3 regions of the Pseudomonas sp. PDM24 genome follow, and region 2 is predicted to be linked to each of the others. Evidence: predicted binding sites of a transcription regulator. Region 2 holds the regulator's gene; each other region holds the start of a gene.

Region 1 (6,793 bases), on a different contig from region 2:
GATTTGCTGGCCGGCCAGGGCCAGAACCTCCTCCCGGACCTCGTCGAGAACCTGGGCAGAAATGGCTTTGCCGTCGATATCGCGGGCCAGTGGTGGGGTACTGCTGATCAAATGCGTCACCGTCGTCTTGATTGAAAGGGGTGAAGTGATCATCAAGGCGTCTTCGTGCGCCGATGATCCATCAGAGACATGCAGGCAGGGACGCACAGGCTACCAGTTGAGGGCAGGCCAATACCACCGCAACAGCGGCGATCAGACGGGCCGGGATTGAGCCTCTCAATGCATCTTGCTGTGATCCTGCATGCCGAGCGCCCGAGCCTCGGCGTCAACCTTGATCGTCTCTTTTTCGCCCTTGGCGTTTTCCACGGTCAGGGTCAGGGGAACGTTGTCGCCTTCCTTCACCTGAGTCGTCAGGTCCATCAGCATGATGTGGTAGCCATGGGGATCAAAGCTCACCGGTTTGCCGGCCGGCAGCGCGACGGACTCGACCTGGCTCATGCTCATCACATCGTCTTTCATGCTGGATTGGTGAATTTGCACGGTGTTCGCGACCGGCGACTGCACGCTGAGCAGTTTGCTGTCGCTGTCGGCCTGCAGGGTCATGAAGGCGCCGGTCGAATGCTGGCCGGCCACCGTCGCGCGGACCCAGGCGTCGTTCACCTGGGTTTGGGCGCACACCTGCCAGGCCATGCCGATCAGGAAAAGGCCCAGGGTCAGCTGTTTAATACGTGGTGCGTAGATCGAAGTCATCAGCAGACCTCCATGACGGTGAGCAGGTCTTCTGCACACTCTTGAGCGGTAAGGGACGCGGACAGTCCCAGGCGCAAAGTGCCTCGGGAGTCGAAAACGAAGCTGGTCGCGGTGTGGGAGAGGGTATAGGTCGAGCCGCTGGGGATCTTTTCAAAGAACACACCGAACTCCTTGGCGGTGGCGGCGGTTTCTTCCAGCGAGCCGTACAGCGCCTCGAAACTTGGATCGAAGGCTTTGACGTAGGCGTCGAGCATTTGCGGCGTATCGCGTTCGGGGTCCAGGGTGATGAAGATCACTTGCAGGCGTTCGCCATCGCGGCCCATCAGTTTTTTCGCTTGTGCCGCACGGGCCAGCGTCGTCGGGCAGACCGCCGGACATTGGGTGAAACCGAAAAAAACCATCGGCATCAGGCCACGGTAGCTGCCCAGCATCCGGTACTCGCCCTGCGCGTCCTTGAGTTTGAAGGTACGCCCCATGATCTTGTCGCTGAGGTCCTTGCCGTACTTGAACGACAGCTTGCTGCTGTCATCGCAGCCGGCGAGCAGGCCAAGGCTCAACAGGCTCATGCCTTGCAGGACCGTGCGACGGGTATACAACGTACTCATGGAAAAAAGCATCCTGTGTAGCGACCGGGAATCTACAGTGGCTGATCAATCAGACGAAAAAAAGCGCACGGATGTTAACAAACTGTTGCGCTATGGCGCTCAATCGATGGCCCGCCGGTCATGCGCCAAAAGGTCGCGGCCTCGGGATACCCTACTGGGATCAAACACCGAGAAACCTGTGGCGAGGGAGATTGCTCCCGCTGGGTCGCGCAGCGGCCCCAAAAACAGGATCACTGCACAACCCTGCGTCAGTAACTCACTCACCACAACAGTTCATACCTACTCAGGCGTATTAATGTGATCCAGCACCCGGTTCGCGGTGATCTCCGCCACCATGATGCTGTTTGAAATGCCCAGCAGGGCGTGACGCGACTCACCCTCCAGATGATCCACCAACTGATGGACCATCACATCGACCGAGGCCAGTGTCTCGACCAAAAAAACCGCCAGGGTTTCGGTAGTCGCCTCTGGGGCCACGGCAAACAGCTTGCTGGGTTTACGCGCGGTGGCTTTGATGTCGGCATTCGACGGGAAGTGGAAGTTCAGAGCCCGCTCGGCGGCCTCATTGAGCTTCTTTGAATCGGGTTCGTACGGAGATATCGGATCGATGTCCGGTGGGTTGGGCGTAACTTTGAACATAAGCTGGCTTCTCTGATTGGGTGCCACCCTCTTGCGACTAAACGAGAGGGAGGCAGCTGTACGCAGGTTAGTCGACCGGGGAAGCTAGCAAAGCCGGCGCGCCCGAAGGCGCCCTGCGCACAACCACCATCAAGTGCAGGCATGGGAATGCCTGACTGACAAGAGCTTGTACACCTTACTTATAACCCCGGGCGACTAAACCCGATCACTGATGGGCAGTGACGCGAATCAAGTTACCGAGCAACCCCAAGGCGCACAAGCCGGCGGATTCTGGCGTAAGCGTAGGCAACGGCGCAAGATCTTGTAGCTTTCAGGAAGTAACCTTCAGGGCTTTTAAACACGCGCATTCCGGCAATGTTGCGAATCCCTGTGGGAGCGGGCTTGCTCGCGAAAGCGGCGTGTCAGGCGACATCAATATTGACTGTGCCGCCGTCTTCGCGAGCAAGCCCGCTCCCACAGGGATTCGCGCTTAACTCACTGGCATTGCTCAAGCCCAAATAGAACGTAGCCGTATGCACTTTTAAAGAGCCATGCCTGACAACATGCACCAGTGCGAAGCGGTTTCCTGAGCTATTCCTTCCTACCGCTCCAACGTCCGTCCACCCGCTCGCGGGCTCCTGCAAAGTTGACTAACGCCCGATGAGACCCGCCTGGGCCGGTGTCTTTATCACATTTCCCCATCGTTCAGAGGTCGGTTTTCCAGCACTGAGGAAGTCATACGCCGCAGACTGGCACAAAGGCTGCATTGATACCCTCAGGTCCATCGAAAACAGATGGGCAGCCCACTCGGTCAACGATGATCGAGCGGCCGAGCAGGTCGTGGGCAACATCGGTGGATCCGGCGAAGGCGCCAGGTCGAACACCGCGAAGAACAGGCAAAGACGCCTGAAACCGAGAGGTTTCAGGCGTTTTTTTTTGCTTTTTTTAACCGTGATTGGCTTTGGCTGGGTGCTTACTATGAATTCCAATGTTGCCGCGTTGAACAAACTGCAAACACTGATCGTGATCGGCAATGGCATGGTCGGACATCATTGTGTCGAGCAGCTCATCGAGCGCGGTGCCCTCGACCATTACCGGCTGCATGTCTTCAGCGAAGAGCCAATGCGCGCCTACGACCGGGTGCATCTGTCCGAGTATTTCGGCGGTCGCGATGCCGAGTCGTTGGCCCTGGGCGAAGCCTCTCTGTACCAGACGCCGGGCGTCACTCTGCATTTGGGCGTGCCGGTGCTGGAAATCGATCGAGCGCGACGCCAGGTGATTACCGCACAAGGTTGCGTCGCGTACGACAAATTGGTTCTGGCCACCGGCTCTTATCCTTTCGTACCGCCTATTGAAGGTGCAGAAGGTGACTCGCGCCTGGTCTATCGCACCCTCGAAGACCTCGACGCGATTCGTGCCGCGGCGGCCAATGCCCGGCGCGGCGTAGTAGTCGGCGGTGGCCTGCTTGGCCTGGAAGCCGCCAACGCCCTGAAAAGCCTGGGCCTGGAAGCGCATGTGGTGGAATTTGCCCCACGCCTGATGCCGGTGCAGCTGGACGAGCAGGGTGGCCTGGCGCTGAAGGCGCAAATCGAGCGGCTCGGTGTTGGCGTGCATCTGTCGCGTGGCACGCAGTCGATCAGTGCCGGCGAGGAGTACCGCTACCGGATGAATTTCGCCAATGACGAATTCCTCGAAGCCGACCTGATCGTGTTCTCCGCCGGCATCCGCGCGCAAGACGCGCTGGCCCGCCAATGTGCGCTGGACATCGGTCCCCGTGGCGGCGTGGTGATTGACGATCAGTGCCTGACCAGCGATCCGAATATCTATGCGATTGGCGAGTGTGCCGCCTGGAATGGCAGCCTCTTCGGTCTGGTCGCTCCGGGTTATCAAATGGCCCGTGGCGTCGCGACGCTGCTGTGCAATCAAGTGGCGGAGCCGTTCCAGGGCGCCGACATGTCGACCAAGCTCAAACTGCTCGGCGTGGATGTCGGCTCCATCGGCGATGCTCATGCCCAGACGCCGGGTGCGCGCAGCTATCAGTTCATCGATGAAGCCACGGCCAGCTACCGCCGCCTGGTGGTGGATGCTGACAGCAAACGCGTGCTCGGCGCGGTGCTGGTCGGCGACAACAGCTACTACGACACCTTGCTGCAATACATGCAGAACGGCATTGCCTTGCCGTCGGAACCTGCCAGCCTGATTCTGCCATCGTCCACCGGTGCGCCAACCCTGGGCCCGGGCGCGTTGCCTGAGGCGGCGACGGTGTGCTCGTGCCATAACGTCACCAAGGGCTCGATCTGCTCGGCCATCGACGGTGGCTGCACCGACCTCGGCCTGCTCAAGTCGCAGACCAAGGCTTGCACCGGTTGCGGTGGTTGCGCAGGGCTGCTCAAGCAAGTGTTCGAGCATGAATTGATTGCCCGTGGCGTCAGTGTCGACAAGAGCCTGTGCGAACACTTCGCCTACACCCGTCAGGAGCTTTATGCGCTGGTGCGGGTAGAAGGGGTGATCACCTTCGAAGAACTGCTGGCCAAGCACGGCCGTGGTCACACCGGTTGCGACGTGTGCAAACCGGCGGTGGGCTCGATCCTCGCCTCGTGCTGGAACCAGCCGATCATGGATGCCTCGCTGGTGCCGTTGCAGGACACCAACGACACTTTCATGGCCAACATGCAGAAAAACGGCACCTATTCGGTGGTGCCGCGCATCGCCGGGGGCGAGATCACAGCCGACAAGCTGATTGCGATTGGCGTGGTGGCGAAGAAATACGACCTCTACACGAAAATCACCGGCGGCCAGCGGATCGACCTGTTCGGCGCGCAGTTGCATCAGTTGCCGGACATCTGGTCCGAGTTGATTGAGGCCGGTTTCGAAACCGGGCATGCCTACGGCAAATCGACCCGCACGGTGAAATCTTGCGTGGGCAGCACCTGGTGCCGTTATGGCGTGCAGGACAGCGTGAAAATGGCCCTGACCCTCGAGGATCGCTACAAAGGCCTGCGCTCGCCGCACAAGCTCAAGTTCGCCGTCTCTGGCTGCACCCGTGAATGTGCCGAGGCGCAAAGCAAGGACGTGGGCGTGATCGCCACCGAGAACGGCTGGAACCTCTATGTCGCCGGTAACGGTGGTATGCGTCCGCGTCATGCCGAGCTGTTCGCCACTGACCTCGACGATGAAACCCTGATCCGTTACATCGACCGGTTCCTGATGTTCTACATCCGCACCGCCGATAAATTGCAGCGCACCTCGGTCTGGCGCGAAAGCCTGGAGGGCGGCCTGGATTACCTCAAGGACGTGGTCATCAACGACAGCCTGGGGCTCGGCGCAGAACTCGAATCGCAGATGCAACTGGTGGTCAACCGCTACGAATGCGAATGGGCCAACGCCCTCAAAGACCCGGAAAAACTCAAGCGCTTCCGCACCTTCGTCAACGATAAACGCCCGGACCCGGACATCCATTTTGTTCAGGAACGCGGTCAACGCCGGCCGATCATGGCCGCCGAACTCAACCTTATCCCTGTCACCGAGGAGAATGCCTGATGAGTCAGTCCAATACCCAGCGTGTCGAAGTCCCTGCAACCGCGGCCAATGCTCAGGCGTGGCAGGCGGTGTGCAGCCAGCAGGATCTGGTCAGCAACTCCGGCGTTGTCGTCTGGCTCGACGGCGCGCAGGTGGCGCTGTTCTACCTGCCGCAGGCCGAAGGTCGCACCCTCTACGCCATCGACAACCATGATCCGCAATCCGGCGCGAACGTCATCGGCCGCGGACTGATCGGCAGCCTCAAGGGTGATCTGGTGGTGGCGTCGCCGATCTACAAGCAGCATTTCCGTCTTGAAGACGGCAGTTGCCTGGAATACCCGGAGCAGCGCCTGCGGGTGTGGCCGGTGCGCCTGAACGCCGGCATCGTGGAAGTCGCGGCGGCTTGATCGCTGCCCTGAACCGTATCGGAGAACGTTGATGAAGACAGCCGCACAGTTGCTCAAACTGAAAGTCGTGCAAAACCAGCAGGTGCACAGCATCGCGCCGGATCAGATGGTCCTCGACGCCCTGAAAATGATGGCCGAGAAGAACGTCGGCGCGTTGCCCGTCATTGAAGACGGGCAGGTGGTCGGCGTCATCAGCGAGCGCGACTATGCGCGCAAGGTGGTGCTACAGGGGCGATCTTCAGTCGGCACGCCGGTGCGCGAGATCATGAGCGCGCCGGTGGTGACCGCCGACAGTCAGCAGAGCATCGAGCGCTGCATGGCGGTCATGACCGACAGTCATTTGCGCCATCTGCCGGTGCTGGAGAGTGGCGAACTGATCGGGCTGTTGTCGATTGGCGATCTGGTCAAGGAAGCCATCGTCGAGCAGGCGGATTTGATTCGGCAACTGGAGCACTACATTCGCGGGCATTGAGGGCCGGACGGGAACGAGCAGGCCATGTCTACGGTGCAGTAGACATGGCCTGTTCGGTAGGGGCTTTAATTGGGGTTCGATACTCGTCAGTTCATCCAGTTGCCGCCATCGACGTTATAGGTTTGCGCCACGACATACTCACTCTCGTTTGATGCCAGGAAGATCGCCATGCCGACAAGATCGTCTGCCGTGCCCATACGTCCATAGGGTACTTCCTGACCCGCCAGCCTTTTCTTTTCCCCAAGCGGCCGGTTCTCATATTTGGCGAACAGCGCATCGACGCCATCCCAATGCTCACCGTCCACCACGCCCGGTGCGATGGCATTCACGTTGATGTTATGGGGAATGAGATTGAGACCCGCCGATTGCGTGAGGCTGATCACCGCTGCTTTGGTCGCGCAATACACCGCGACAAGCGCTTC
Region 2 (6,793 bases):
TTCCCCAGAAGATCTGCGCGGTAATCCGGCGCTGGAAAGTGGTATGCGACCGGGCCGTCGGGTTCGCCAGTCAGGAATTGACGAATACGTGGCTCATCCGATTTCATCAGATCCTTGGGCGTGCCTTGCCCCAACACTTGCCCATCGCCCACCACGATGAGGTGGTCGGCGATGCTCGCGGTCTCGGCCAGGTCGTGGGAAACCACAATGCTGGTGATGCCCAGCGCATCGTTGAGCAGGCGGATCAGGCGCACCAGCACGCCCATGGCGATCGGGTCCTGGCCGACGAAAGGCTCGTCGTACATCAGGATTCGCGGATCGAGAGCAATTGCCCGAGCCAGCGCGACGCGACGTTTCATGCCCCCGGACAATTCGTCAGGCATCAGGTCGATGGCGCCACGCAAGCCAACAGCCTGCAATTTGAGCAGGACAATGTCGCGGATCATTTCTTCCGGCAGCGCTGTATGAACACGCAGCGGAAAGGCGACGTTCTCGAACACATCAAGGTCGGTAAACAATGCACCGCTCTGAAACAGCACACCCATGTGCTTGCGCGCATCGAACAGATCGTTGCGCGACAGTGTTGGCAGGTTCTGGCCATTGACCCAGACTTCGCCGCTGGTGGGGCGCAATTGTGCGCCGATCAGCCGCAACAGCGTGGTCTTGCCACACCCGGAAGGTCCCATGATGCCGGTAACCTTGCCGCGCGGGATGCGGATATCGATGTTATTGAAAATGCTGCGCGTACCGCGCTTGAAGGTCAGTCCCTTCAGCTCGACCGCGTAGGCGTTATCGGCACTCATCTAAACTCCTTGCGATGCAGCCTCTCACTCGGACGCCTGGCTTTCTGGCGAAAGCACATACCTCCCCGGGCAGGCCGAACTGGCGGCGAACTATATCACTGCAAAGCTCAAGCGCCCAAGGCCCAAGCCGGGCATGTTCAGCAACATGACCACCCGAAATCATCTATTTAGAGAGGATTAGGTAACAAGGAATGACAAACCGCGACGAACTAGCGTGAGGGTTTTGATCATTACCGCTATAATCGCCGCCTTTTCATCAGGCTATTCGATTTCCGACATGAACCAATCCAGCGACCTGATTCAATCCGCACAACGTACCATCCGCCTCGAACTGGAAGCCGTACAAGGCTTGCTACCCAATATCAATGCGGATTTCGTACGTGCGTGCGAGATGATTCTGGCCAGCAAAGGCCGCGTGGTCGTGGTCGGCATGGGCAAATCGGGGCACATCGGCAACAAGATTGCCGCCACCCTGGCCAGCACCGGCACCACAGCCTTCTTCGTGCATCCGGCCGAAGCCAGCCATGGCGACATGGGCATGATCACCCGCGATGACATCATTCTGGCGCTGTCGAATTCCGGCTCCACCAACGAGATCGTCACCTTGCTGCCGCTGATCAAACGCCAGGGCATTCAAATGATCAGCCTGACCGGCAACCCCGAGTCGCCGCTGGCCAAGGCAGCGGAAGTCAACCTCAATGTAAGCGTCGAACACGAAGCCTGCCCGCTGAATCTGGCACCTACCTCGTCGACCACCGCGGCACTGGTCATGGGTGATGCTCTCGCCGTTGCCTTGCTTGAAGCTCGCGGCTTTACCGCCGAAGATTTCGCCTTTTCCCACCCGGGCGGCGCCCTTGGCCGCCGCTTGTTGCTGAAAGTGGAAAACGTCATGCATGCCGGCACCGAATTGCCGCAAGTGATGTGCGGTACGCTGCTCAAGGATGCCTTGATGGAAATGACCCGTAAGGGATTGGGCATGACCGTTGTACTGAGCACGGATGGCAAACTCGCCGGGATCTTCACCGACGGCGACCTGCGTCGCACGCTGGACCGTACCATCGATATCCACAGCACGACCATTGATGAAGTGATGACCGCCCACGGCAAGACCGCCCGCGCCGAGATGCTCGCCGCCGAGGCCCTGAAAATCATGGAAGACCACAAGATCAACGCACTGGTAGTGGTCGACAGCGAAGACCGTCCGGTCGGCGCCTTGAACATGCACGATTTGCTGCGTGCGGGAGTAATGTAATGAGCACGGACCTGCTGCAACGCGGCAAACAGATCAAACTGGCGGTGTTCGACGTCGATGGCGTGCTGACCGACGGGCGCCTGTACTTCCTCGAGGACGGCAGCGAATTCAAGACGTTCAACACCCTCGACGGCCAGGGCATCAAGATGTTGATGGCCGCGGGCGTGCAGACCGCTATCATCAGTGGTCGCAAGACCCCGGTGGTTGAACGGCGCGCGAAGAACCTCGGCATTGCGCACCTTTATCAGGGTCGCGAAGACAAACTGGTGGTGCTCGACGAACTTCTTGGCCAGCTCAACCTGAGCTATGAACAAGTGGCCTACCTGGGCGACGACCTGCCGGACCTGCCGGTGATTCGCCGCGTAGGCCTTGGCATGGCGGTGGCCAGCGCTGCCAGTTTCGTGCGCGAACACGCCCACGGCATCACCCAGGCCCGCGGTGGCGAGGGGGCCGCTCGCGAATTCTGCGAATTGATCCTGCGCGCCCAGGGCCGCCTCGATGCGGCCAACGCCGCGTACCTGTGAGCCCATCATGCTGAGCAAGAAAATTCGTAACATCCTGGTGTTCGGTTGCATCGCCGCGATTTTTGCAGCGGTCGGCTACTGGAACATCAGCCCGGAGCGTTTCCTCGACAAGCCGGTGGTGAAGGTCGATGAAACCGCGATCGACTATTACGCCATCAACGCCCACAGCGTGCAGTACCTGCCCGACGGCAAACTGCAATACGAGATGACGTCGGACAAGGTCGAACACGTGAAAGCGAGCGAGGTGACGTTGCTGAGCAATCCGGACCTGAACATGTTCCGTGGCACCGAATTCCCCTGGCACGTCCAGAGCGAGCGCGGCGAAGTCAACCCGGACGGCACTCAGGTCGAGCTGATTGACTCGGTACGTATCACGCGTTTCGACGAAAAAAACCGTAAAACCCTGATTACCACCACCCGTATGACCGTGTTCCCGCAGCAGCAATATGCGCAGACCGATCAACCCGTTAGAATCGACGGCGCCGGCGGTGTATCGACAGGCAACGGAATGAAAGCGTACTTGAAAGAAAGCAGGATACACCTGCTATCGAACGTAAGAGGACAGTATGAGGCTCGTTAAAACTCTCCCTATTTTGCTCAGTCTGGGCGCAGCACTGGGAAGCGTGAGCGCCTGGGCTCTGCCGAACGATCAAGAGCAGCCTATCCGCATTCAGGCCGACGATGCCCAACTGGACGACAAGAACGGCGTTGCCACCTATAAGGGCGATGTGATCATCACCCAGGGCTCGATGAAGGTCACCGGCAATACCGTGACCATCACCCGCACCCCGACCGGCGACATCGACGTGGTGACTTCGGTGGGCAACCTTGCCTACTTCGAGCAACTGCAAACGGCGGGCGATACCAAGCCGGTCCAGGGCTATGGCGTAACTATCCAGTACCACGCCTCGCAAAACCGCGTCGTGCTGATCGATCGCGCCAAAGTCATCGATAAGGACAACAACGTCACCCAAGGCGAGAAAATCGTCTACGACACGGTCAAAAAGCTTGCGAGCGCCGGTCGCGCCACGGGTAACAAGGTCACCGAGGCACGCCCTCGCATCGACATGGTGATCCAGCCGAAGAAGAAAACCGACGAGCAAAAGGCCCAGTAATGGCAACTCTGAAAGCTCAGCATCTGGCCAAGAGCTACAAGAGCCGTCAGGTCGTGCGCGACGTCAGCCTGTCCATCGACAGCGGTCAGATCGTCGGCCTGCTTGGCCCTAACGGCGCCGGTAAAACCACCTGTTTCTATATGATTGTCGGCCTGGTACAGGCCGATCAAGGCCGCGTACTGATCGACGACCTGGACGTCAGCCACCAGCCGATGCACGGTCGTGCGAAGGCCGGCATCGGCTATCTTCCGCAAGAAGCGTCGATCTTTCGCAAACTGTCGGTGGCCGACAACATCATGGCCATCCTCGAGACCCGCAAGGAGCTCGATAAGGCCGGTCGTCGCCAAGAGCTGGAAAGCCTGCTGCAGGAATTTCACATCCATCACATCCGTGACAATCTCGGCATGAGCCTGTCCGGTGGTGAACGCCGCCGTGTGGAAATCGCCCGGGCACTGGCTACCAACCCGAAATTCATCCTCCTCGACGAACCCTTCGCCGGCGTGGACCCGATTTCGGTGGGCGACATCAAGCAGATCATCCATCACCTCAAGGCTAAAGGCATTGGCGTGCTGATCACGGACCACAACGTTCGTGAGACCCTGGATATCTGCGAAACCGCCTACATCGTCAACGACGGCCAACTGATTGCTGAAGGTGACTCCGCCACCATCCTCGCCAATGAACTGGTCAAGGAAGTGTATCTGGGCCACGAGTTCCGCCTGTAAGCACCTGAGGTGCCCGGGTCGCCGAGGGAGCGCTTACTTCAATAAAAAATCAATAACTTTTTATTGTTACAGCGCTCTAGGCAAACACTTCAGTTTCGGGCATATAATTTGCTTATGTTTGGCGCTTCGGCGCCCTGTAGTGGATGGCGCATGTGCGCCGGCGAATAAGGTGTTAAGCCCCTGCCATGAAACCATCGCTAGTCTTGAGAATGGGCCAGCAGCTGACGATGACACCGCAGCTGCAACAGGCCATCCGCCTGCTCCAATTGTCGACCCTGGACCTGCAACAGGAAATCCAGGAGGCTCTGGAGTCCAATCCGATGCTCGAACGCCAGGAAGAAGGCGACGACTTCGATAACGCCGACCCCTTGGCCGATAGCGCCGAACAGAAACCCAACGCCGACATTCAGGAACCCTCCTACCAGGAAACCGCCCCGACGGTGGACAACCTTGAGGAAGGCGACTGGAACGAGCGCATCCCCAACGAATTGCCCGTCGACACAGCCTGGGAGGATGTCTACCAGACCAGCGCCAGCAGCCTGCCGAGCAACGATGACGACGAGTGGGACTTCACCACCCGCACATCGGTCGGTGAAAGCCTGCAAAGCCATTTGCTCTGGCAACTGAACCTGGCACCGATGTCCGACACTGATCGCCTGATCGCCGTGACCCTGATCGACTGCATCAACAATCAGGGCTACCTGGACGAAACCCTCGAGGAAATCCTCGAAGCGTTCGACCCGGAACTGGACATCGAACTCGACGAAATCGAAGCCGTCCTGCACCGCATCCAGCAATTCGAACCCGCTGGCATCGGCGCCCGCAACCTGGGTGAATGCCTGCTGCTGCAACTGCGCCAGTTGTCCGCCAAGACCCCTTGGCTGGCCGAAGCCAAGCGCCTGGTCACCGATTACATCGACCTGCTCGGCAGCCGCGACTACAGCCAGCTGATGCGCCGCATGAAGCTCAAGGAAGATGAGCTGCGCCAGGTCATCGAATTGGTCCAGAGCCTCAACCCGCGCCCGGGCTCACAGATCGAGTCCACCGAAGCCGAATACGTCGTTCCCGACGTGATCGTGCGCAAGGACAACGAGCGCTGGCTGGTGGAGCTGAACCAGGAATCGGTGCCACGCCTGCGGGTCAACGCCCAATATGCCGGTTTCGTGCGCCGCGCCGATACCAGCGCTGACAACACCTTCATGCGTAATCAGCTGCAGGAGGCTCGCTGGTTCATCAAGAGCCTGCAAAGCCGCAATGAAACCCTGATGAAAGTCGCCACCCAGATCGTCGAGCATCAACGCGGCTTTCTTGAGTACGGTGACGAAGCCATGAAGCCGTTGGTGCTGCATGACATTGCCGAAGCAGTCGGCATGCATGAATCGACCATTTCACGGGTGACCACGCAAAAATTCATGCATACCCCACGGGGCATCTATGAACTGAAATACTTTTTTTCCAGCCACGTCAGTACCTCTGAAGGCGGTGAATGCTCGTCCACGGCGATCCGCGCGATCATCAAAAAACTGGTTGCCGCGGAAAATCAGAAAAAGCCGTTGAGTGACAGCAAGATCGCTGGTTTACTGGAGGCACAAGGCATTCAGGTAGCCCGTCGCACCGTCGCCAAGTACCGCGAATCCCTGGGGATCGCGCCTTCCAGCGAACGGAAGCGGTTGATGTAGCCGCCGGGCTGGCCACAGCGTTCCAGTGGCAGGCATTTCTGCCTGCCGCTTTATGCACTGGCAACGAAGGAGAAGCTGTATGCAAGTCAACATCAGTGGACACCAACTGGAAGTGACCGAACCCCTGCGCACCTACATCGGCGAAAAACTCGACCGATTAGAGAGGCATTTCGACAAGATCACCAATGTGCAAGTCACGATGAACGTCGAAAAACTGCTGCAGAAGATCGAAGCCACGCTGCATATTCCCGGCGGAGAAGTGGTCGCCAATGCCGAGCATACGGACATGTATGCCGCCATCGACCTGCTGACCGACAAGCTGGATCGCCAACTTAAAAAGCATAAGGAAAAGACCCAGAGCCTCCTCCAGGGCGCGACCGGTCGTTAACACCCCCAATCCATGATCCGACTAGAAACCATCCTGACCCCCGGCCGTTCCCAAGTGAACGCGCCGGGTGGCAGTAAAAAGAAAGCCCTCGAGCAAATTGCCAACCTTATCCACCGCGAAGTACCGGATCTGGAAATGCAGGACGTCTTCGAGGCCCTGATTGCCCGTGAGAAACTCGGTTCTACCGGTTTCGGCAACGGCATCGCCATCCCCCACTGCCGGCTCAAAGGCTGCACCTCGCCAATCAGTGCGCTGCTGCACCTGGAAGCCCCTATCGATTTCGATGCCATCGACGGTGCCCCGGTTG
Region 3 (6,793 bases), on a different contig from region 2:
CGAACCAGTCGTGGTCGAAGGCGTGATCAGGGTCTTTGCCCACCGCGTAGGTAAGCTTGGTCAAGACGGCGTCGCGGAATGCGGCCACCTCTGCTTCGCGAACAAGTGGTTCTTGAGTCATCGATAAGACCTCGAGCGAGCGTGAAGTTGTCTGAGCCTAGTCGGTCTGACAGACCATTGAGACTCTGGTTCGGCAGTTTTTCCTGTTAGTGCGAGATAGGTCGACATTACGTTGTCGCGTGCCAGAAACAATGCAGGGGCCGTGCCGGACACAGGGATTATTTTGCGCCAAGCGAAAAAATCTGGCGAAAGGTTGTTCAAAAATCCACCAGTCCCGGTATGATCGCGCGCCCTGATGCACACGCTGGTAACAACCGATGATGAAGCCCAACCTGATCGCCGCCGCGGAGATCGATCGCCTCGATACCTGGGCAAAATACTCTGCCCCGATGTGCGGTTCCTGCGTGTCCAGCTGCTGCACCTTGCCGGTCGAGGTCAAGATCAAGGATCTGATCCGTATCGGCATTGTCGACGAATTCGAGCGTGGCGATCCGCCGAAGAACATCGCCAAGCGTTTGCAGAAGGAAGGAATCGTCGAGCGCTATAACCAGAAGTCCGAGATCTTCACCCTTCAGCGCATGAGCAACAACGATTGCCTGTACCTGGATCGCAAGAGCCGTTTGTGCACTATTTATGATAAGCGCCCGGATACCTGCCGCAATCACCCGAAGATCGGACCGCGGCCGGGGTATTGCGCGTACAAGCCTAAAGAAGTGGTGCGCGAGAACAGCGCCAGCCGTAGGACGCTTGAGAAGTTCTGATCCGGAATCGCGCTGCCGGATAGATCGCCTTCGCGGGCAAGCCTCGCTCCTACGGGTTTTGCACGCGTCATAAGAACGGTGCATGACCTGTAGGAGCGAGGCTTGCCCGCGAAGGGGCCCGAATTGACACCGCACAAGCCCCAGACAAACAAAAACGCCCCCGACCTTGCGGTCGGGGGCGTTTTTTTAAGCGCTAACTAAGTCGAAACTCAGTTACCAGCTTTCTTGGCAGCGCGGGTACGCTCGCTTTCGCCCAGGATCTTCTTACGAAGACGGATGGACTTAGGAGTGACTTCGCACAATTCGTCTTCTTGAACGAATTCCAGAGCCTGCTCCAGGGTGAAGCGGATAGGCGGAACCAGAGCGATGGTTTCGTCTTTACCCGAAGCACGCATGTTGTCGAGCTTCTTGCCTTTGGTTGGGTTGACGCCCAGGTCGTTGTCGCGGCTGTTGATGCCGACGATTTGACCTTCGTACACGTCTTCACCGTGACCCAGGAACAGTTTGCCGCGAGCTTGCAGGGTTTCCAGCGAGTAAGTCAGCGCCTTACCGGTAGCAACCGAAACCAGCACGCCGTTCTGACGGCCGGACATGTCGCCGGACTTCATCACGTCGTAACGGTCGAAGATCGAGGTCAGGATGCCTGCACCGGAGGTCAGGGTCAGGAACTCGTTACGGAAACCGATCAAGCCACGAGCCGGGATGTTGTACTCAAGGCGCACACGGCCCTTGCCATCCGGAACCATGTTGGTCAGGTCGCCTTTACGGATACCGATCTGTTCCATGATCGAACCTTGCGATTCTTCCGGCAGGTCGATGGTCACGTTTTCGTACGGTTCGTGCTTGACGCCGTCAACCATGCGGATGATCACTTCCGGACGACCAACACCCATTTCGAAGCCTTCGCGACGCATGGTTTCGATCAGTACCGAGAGGTGCAGCTCACCACGGCCGGAGACTTTGAACTTGTCGGCGGTGTCGCCTTCTTCAACGCGCAGAGCAACGTTGTAGAGCAGTTCTTTATCCAGACGTTCCTTGATGTTACGGCTGGTGACGAACTTGCCTTCTTTACCGCAGAAAGGCGAGTCGTTTACCTGGAAGGTCATGGAAACGGTTGGCTCGTCAACGGTCAGCGGCTTCATCGCTTCGACGTTCAGTGGGTCGCACAGAGTGTCGGAGATGAACAGCTGGTCGAAGCCGCTGATGCAGACGATGTCGCCGGCAGCTGCTTCTTCAACGTCGATGCGGTGCAGGCCGTGGTGACCCATCAGCTTCAGGATACGACCGTTACGCTTCTTGCCGTCGGCGTCGATAGCAACAACCGGAGTGTTCGGCTTGATGCGACCACGAGCGATACGGCCAACGCCGATAACACCCAGGAAGCTGTTGTAGTCCAGAGCGGAGATTTGCATCTGGAACGGACCGTCACGGTCGACTTTCGGCGCAGGTACGTTGTCGACGATCGACTGGTACAGCGGAGTCATGTCTTCAGCCATGTCGGTGTGTTCCAGACCGGCAATGCCGTTCAGGGCCGAGGCGTAGACGACTTTGAAGTCCAGCTGTTCTTCGGTAGCACCGAGGTTGTCGAACAGGTCGAAGATCTGGTCCAGAACCCAGTCCGGACGCGCGCCTGGACGGTCAACCTTGTTGATCACCACGATTGGACGCAGGCCGGCTTCGAAAGCCTTCTTGGTCACGAAACGGGTTTGCGGCATAGGGCCGTCTTGAGCGTCAACCAGCAGCAGAACGGAGTCAACCATCGACATTACGCGTTCAACTTCGCCGCCGAAGTCGGCGTGGCCCGGGGTGTCCACGATGTTGATGTGGTAGCCGTTCCAGTTGATGGCGGTGTTTTTCGCCAGAATGGTAATACCGCGCTCTTTCTCCTGGTCGTTGGAGTCCATCACGCGCTCGTCGTTGAGCTCGTTGCGCTCCAGGGTGCCGGATTGACGCAAGAGTTTGTCTACCAGGGTGGTTTTACCATGGTCAACGTGAGCAATGATGGCGATGTTGCGTAGATTTTCGATCACTTGTGTATCTCGATCAGAGGATTCGGTGTGCTGACAAGTCTTGGCAGCGATTTACAGTAGAGTCCGGCAAAGCCGTTACAGCTTGACGGCGGCGTCGGGGGGCCGGTGACGCAGGCCACAGGCAAACAGCCCCGGGCACTTAGCTCGGTCGATAAACGCGCACATTGGCATGCCCCTCACTGAGCAAATGGTGGGCATGCAGGCGACTCATCACGCCTTTGTCGCAATACAGCAGGTACTGGCGAGTAGGGTCCAGTTCCTTGAAACGAGCGTTCAATGCATAAAACGGCATCGTCTGCACCTCAATGCCAGCAAGTTCCAGCGGCTCGTCTTCAGCGGCATCCGGGTGACGGATGTCGATGATGATCTGGCCCGCCAGAGCTTCGCTGACTTCTTCGATCTGCAAATCCTGGCCCAATTCGTCGATTACGCGATCGATCGGCACCAGTTTGGCGTTCTCGAGCGCACGCTCAAGGACCGCCATGTCGAATTCTTTCTCTTCATGCTCCACGCGCGGACGCTTGGCGTGGGTCTTTGGGTTCACCGAGATGACCCCGCAGTATTCCGGCATATGCTTGGCGAAATCGGCAGTACCGATTTCGTTGGCCAGGTCGATGATGTCCTGCTTGTGACTGGCGATCAGCGGGCGCAAGACCAGCTTGTCGGTCACGCAGTCGATCACGGACAGGTTCGGCAACGTCTGGCTCGACACCTGGGAAATCGCTTCGCCGGTGACCAGCGCTTCGATCTCCAGCCGATCGGCAATACGGGAAGCAGCGCGCAACATCATACGCTTCAAAACTACGCCCATATGACTGTTATCGACTTTCCCGAGAATTTCTCCCAGTACTTCCTCGAACGGCACACTGACAAATAACACGCGTTGGGAGCTGCCGTACTTCTTCCAGATGAAGTGCGCGACTTCCATGACGCCCAGTTCGTGGGCTCGTCCGCCCAGATTGAAGAAGCAGAAATGGCTCATCAGCCCGCGGCGCATGATCTGGTAGGCGGCGACGGTGGAATCGAAGCCACCGGACATCAGTACAAGCGTCTGTTCCAGGGCACCCAGCGGATAACCGCCGATGCTGTTGTGCTGGCTGTGGATCACGAACAACCGTTTGTCGCGAATTTCGATGCGAACTTCGATTTCCGGCGCTTTGAGCGAGATTCCGGCGGCGCCGCACTGACGACGCAGTTGGCTGCCGACGTATTTCTCGACGTCCATGGAGCTGAATTCGTGCTTGCCGGCACGCTTGCAGCGCACCGAAAAAATCTTCCCGGCCAGGGCGTCACCGAAATGCTGCTTGCACTTGGCGACGATGTCGTCGAAGTCGCCCAACGGGTATTCATCGACCTGCAGGAAATGCGCGATACCCGGCATGCAGCTCAGGCGCTCGGTCATCTCCTTCAGGGCTTTCGGCTCGCTGACGCGGGTTTCCAGCTCGAGATTGTCCCACACACCGTTGACCACCACAGCCGGGTCCAGATCGCGGAGCACGGTACGGATGTTTTTGGCCAACTGGCGGATGAAACGCATCCGTACCGGGCGGCTCTTGATGGTGATCTCGGGGAAGACTTTTACGATTAGTTTCATGAAAACAGCGCGCGCTGGGCCAGCCGAAAAAGGGGGGCGCGGATTATAGCGGAAATTGCTCAAGGTTTAACCAGTTAATGTGCAGAAGGTTTTGTGCGCACCAAAACAGGTCATTTATGGAATTCGACGCTACATTACAGGGCGAGGTTTGGCGCTTTTCGAGGCTTTGCACCTTTATAAGCGTGATATTGGGGCAAAAAACCCATGGTGGGGCACTGGCATGCAATTTGCTCCCTTGTGAGGCAGGTTGCCTTGGCAGAGTATTCGCGCCGGCATCACCCACATTCTAAGGGCATCCACTACTAAGCCCGAAGCCACCCGGAGGACACTATGTCGAAGTCGGTTCAACTCATCAAAGATCATGACGTCAAGTGGATTGATCTGCGCTTCACGGACACAAAAGGCACTCAGCACCACGTGACCATGCCGGCTCGCGATGGGCTGGATGAAGCTTTCTTCGAAGAAGGCAAAATGTTCGACGGTTCCTCCATCGCTGGCTGGAAAGGCATCGAAGCTTCCGACATGATCCTGATGCCGGACGACAGCACTGCCGTTCTCGACCCGTTCACCGAAGAGCCGACCCTGATCCTGGTTTGCGACGTGATCGAGCCTTCGACCATGCAAGGCTACGACCGTGACCCACGTGCGATCGCCAAGCGTGCCGAGGAATACCTGAAGTCGACCGGTATCGGCGACACCGTATTCGTTGGTCCAGAGCCTGAATTCTTCATCTTCGACGAAGTGAAGTTCAAGTCCGACATCTCCGGTTCGATGTTCAAAATCTTCTCCGAACAAGGTTCGTGGATGTCCGACCAGGACGTGGAAGGCGGCAACAAAGGCCACCGTCCAGGCGTCAAAGGCGGCTACTTCCCTGTTCCGCCGTTCGACCACGACCACGAAATCCGTACCTCCATGTGCAACGCCATGGAAGAAATGGGCCTGGTCATCGAAGTTCACCACCACGAAGTGGCGACTGCCGGTCAGAACGAAATCGGCGTGAAGTTCAACACCCTGGTTGCCAAGGCTGACGAAGTTCAGACCCTGAAGTACTGCGTACATAACGTTGCTGATGCATATGGCCGCACCGCGACCTTCATGCCTAAGCCTCTGTACGGCGACAACGGTTCGGGTATGCACGTTCACCTGTCCATCGCCAAAGATGGCAAGAACACCTTCGCTGGCGAAGGCTATGCCGGCCTGTCCGATACCGCTCTGTACTTCATCGGCGGCATCATCAAGCACGGTAAGGCTCTGAACGGCTTCACCAACCCGTCGACCAACTCCTACAAGCGTCTGGTCCCAGGTTTCGAAGCGCCAGTGATGCTGGCTTACTCGGCTCGCAACCGTTCGGCTTCGATCCGTATTCCTTACGTGTCCAGCCCTCGCGCTCGCCGTATCGAAGCTCGCTTCCCGGATCCGGCAGCTAACCCGTACCTGGGCTTCGCTGCACTGTTGATGGCTGGCCTGGACGGCATCCAGAACAAGATCCACCCTGGCGACGCAGCTGACAAAAACCTGTACGACCTGCCGCCTGAAGAGGCGAAAGAGATCCCACAAGTTTGCGGCAGCCTGAAAGAAGCCCTGGAAGAGCTGGACAAAGGTCGTGCGTTCCTGACCAAAGGCGGCGTTTTCAGCGACGACTTCATCGACGCTTACATCGCCCTGAAAAGCGAAGAAGAAATCAAGGTTCGCACCTTCGTACACCCACTGGAATATGAGCTGTACTACAGCTGCTGATCCGGTAGCGCCGCGCTACGCGGCGTGACAAAAGAGAGGCCTCCTTCGGGAGGCCTTTTTTATGGGCGACCGTCTGTCATCGGATGCCCGGTTGCGTGCATCATGGCTTTCATCCGATAAAGCCGAGATGCCCCATGCGCCTACGTCCATGCCTTGCCCTGCTCACCGCCCTGCTGGCCAACAGTGCTTTTGCCAGCCCGGCACCTGCCGCCCTCGCCCCGTTGCTTGGCACCATCGAAGAACGCCTGGCGATTGCCGATCAGGTCGCGCTGAGCAAATGGGACAGCGGCAAACCTGTCGAAGACCGGCAGCGCGAGCGCGAAGTCATTGCCGGTGCTGTCGCTCTGGCACCTGCCTATAAATTGAGCAACGAAGCCGTCGAACAGTTCTTCTCGGCGCAGATCGAGGCCAACAAACTGGTGCAATACGCGCACCTGTCTGACTGGCATGCCCAAGGCAAGGCGCCCAATGATCCTCGCCCCGATCTCATCGGGCAGATCCGCCCCCAACTTGATCAGTTACAAAAACGCCTGCTGCAACAACTGGCCGATTTCAGCCCTTATCGCAACGACCCGCAGTGCCCGTCATGGCTGGCCAAGGCCAATAAAACC

What was found. The regulator sigma-54, encoded in region 2, starts transcription at its own class of promoters, with help from an activator protein. The targets are predictions, from matches to a motif close to ANTGGCATNNANNTTGCTNT.
Region 1: a site for sigma-54 is predicted at 2,722-2,741, ahead of nirB (nitrite reductase large subunit NirB). Genes of this name have one in related genera too.
Region 3: a site for sigma-54 is predicted at 4,660-4,679, ahead of glnA (glutamate--ammonia ligase). Genes of this name have one in related genera too.

What each region holds. Positions count from the first base shown of each region.
Region 1 covers NZ_JAHUWR010000001.1:1,553,686-1,560,478, reverse strand. Annotated here, with positions in the region: gene KW837_RS07065 (bifunctional 5,10-methylenetetrahydrofolate dehydrogenase/5,10-methenyltetrahydrofolate cyclohydrolase) at 1-153, opposite strand, end outside; gene KW837_RS07060 (copper chaperone PCu(A)C) at 277-750, opposite strand; gene KW837_RS07055 (SCO family protein) at 750-1,355, opposite strand; gene KW837_RS07050 (DUF6124 family protein) at 1,635-1,994, opposite strand; gene nirB (nitrite reductase large subunit NirB) at 2,952-5,513, shown strand; gene nirD (nitrite reductase small subunit NirD) at 5,513-5,899, shown strand; gene KW837_RS07035 (CBS domain-containing protein) at 5,931-6,371, shown strand; gene KW837_RS07030 (L-iditol 2-dehydrogenase) at 6,458-6,793, opposite strand, start outside.
Region 2 covers NZ_JAHUWR010000007.1:213,223-220,015, reverse strand. Annotated here, with positions in the region: gene KW837_RS22710 (ATP-binding cassette domain-containing protein) at 1-803, opposite strand, end outside; gene KW837_RS22705 (KpsF/GutQ family sugar-phosphate isomerase) at 1,081-2,055, shown strand; gene KW837_RS22700 (HAD family hydrolase) at 2,055-2,579, shown strand; gene lptC (LPS export ABC transporter periplasmic protein LptC) at 2,587-3,159, shown strand; gene lptA (lipopolysaccharide transport periplasmic protein LptA) at 3,146-3,694, shown strand; gene lptB (LPS export ABC transporter ATP-binding protein) at 3,694-4,419, shown strand; gene KW837_RS22680 (RNA polymerase factor sigma-54) at 4,605-6,098, shown strand; gene hpf (ribosome hibernation-promoting factor, HPF/YfiA family) at 6,178-6,486, shown strand; gene ptsN (PTS IIA-like nitrogen regulatory protein PtsN) at 6,499-6,793, shown strand, end outside.
Region 3 covers NZ_JAHUWR010000004.1:159,222-166,014, reverse strand. Annotated here, with positions in the region: gene KW837_RS15400 (glycogen/starch/alpha-glucan phosphorylase) at 1-121, opposite strand, end outside; gene KW837_RS15395 (YkgJ family cysteine cluster protein) at 381-821, shown strand; gene typA (translational GTPase TypA) at 1,031-2,851, opposite strand; gene thiI (tRNA uracil 4-sulfurtransferase ThiI) at 2,991-4,445, opposite strand; gene glnA (glutamate--ammonia ligase) at 4,776-6,182, shown strand; gene KW837_RS15375 (chorismate mutase) at 6,317-6,793, shown strand, end outside.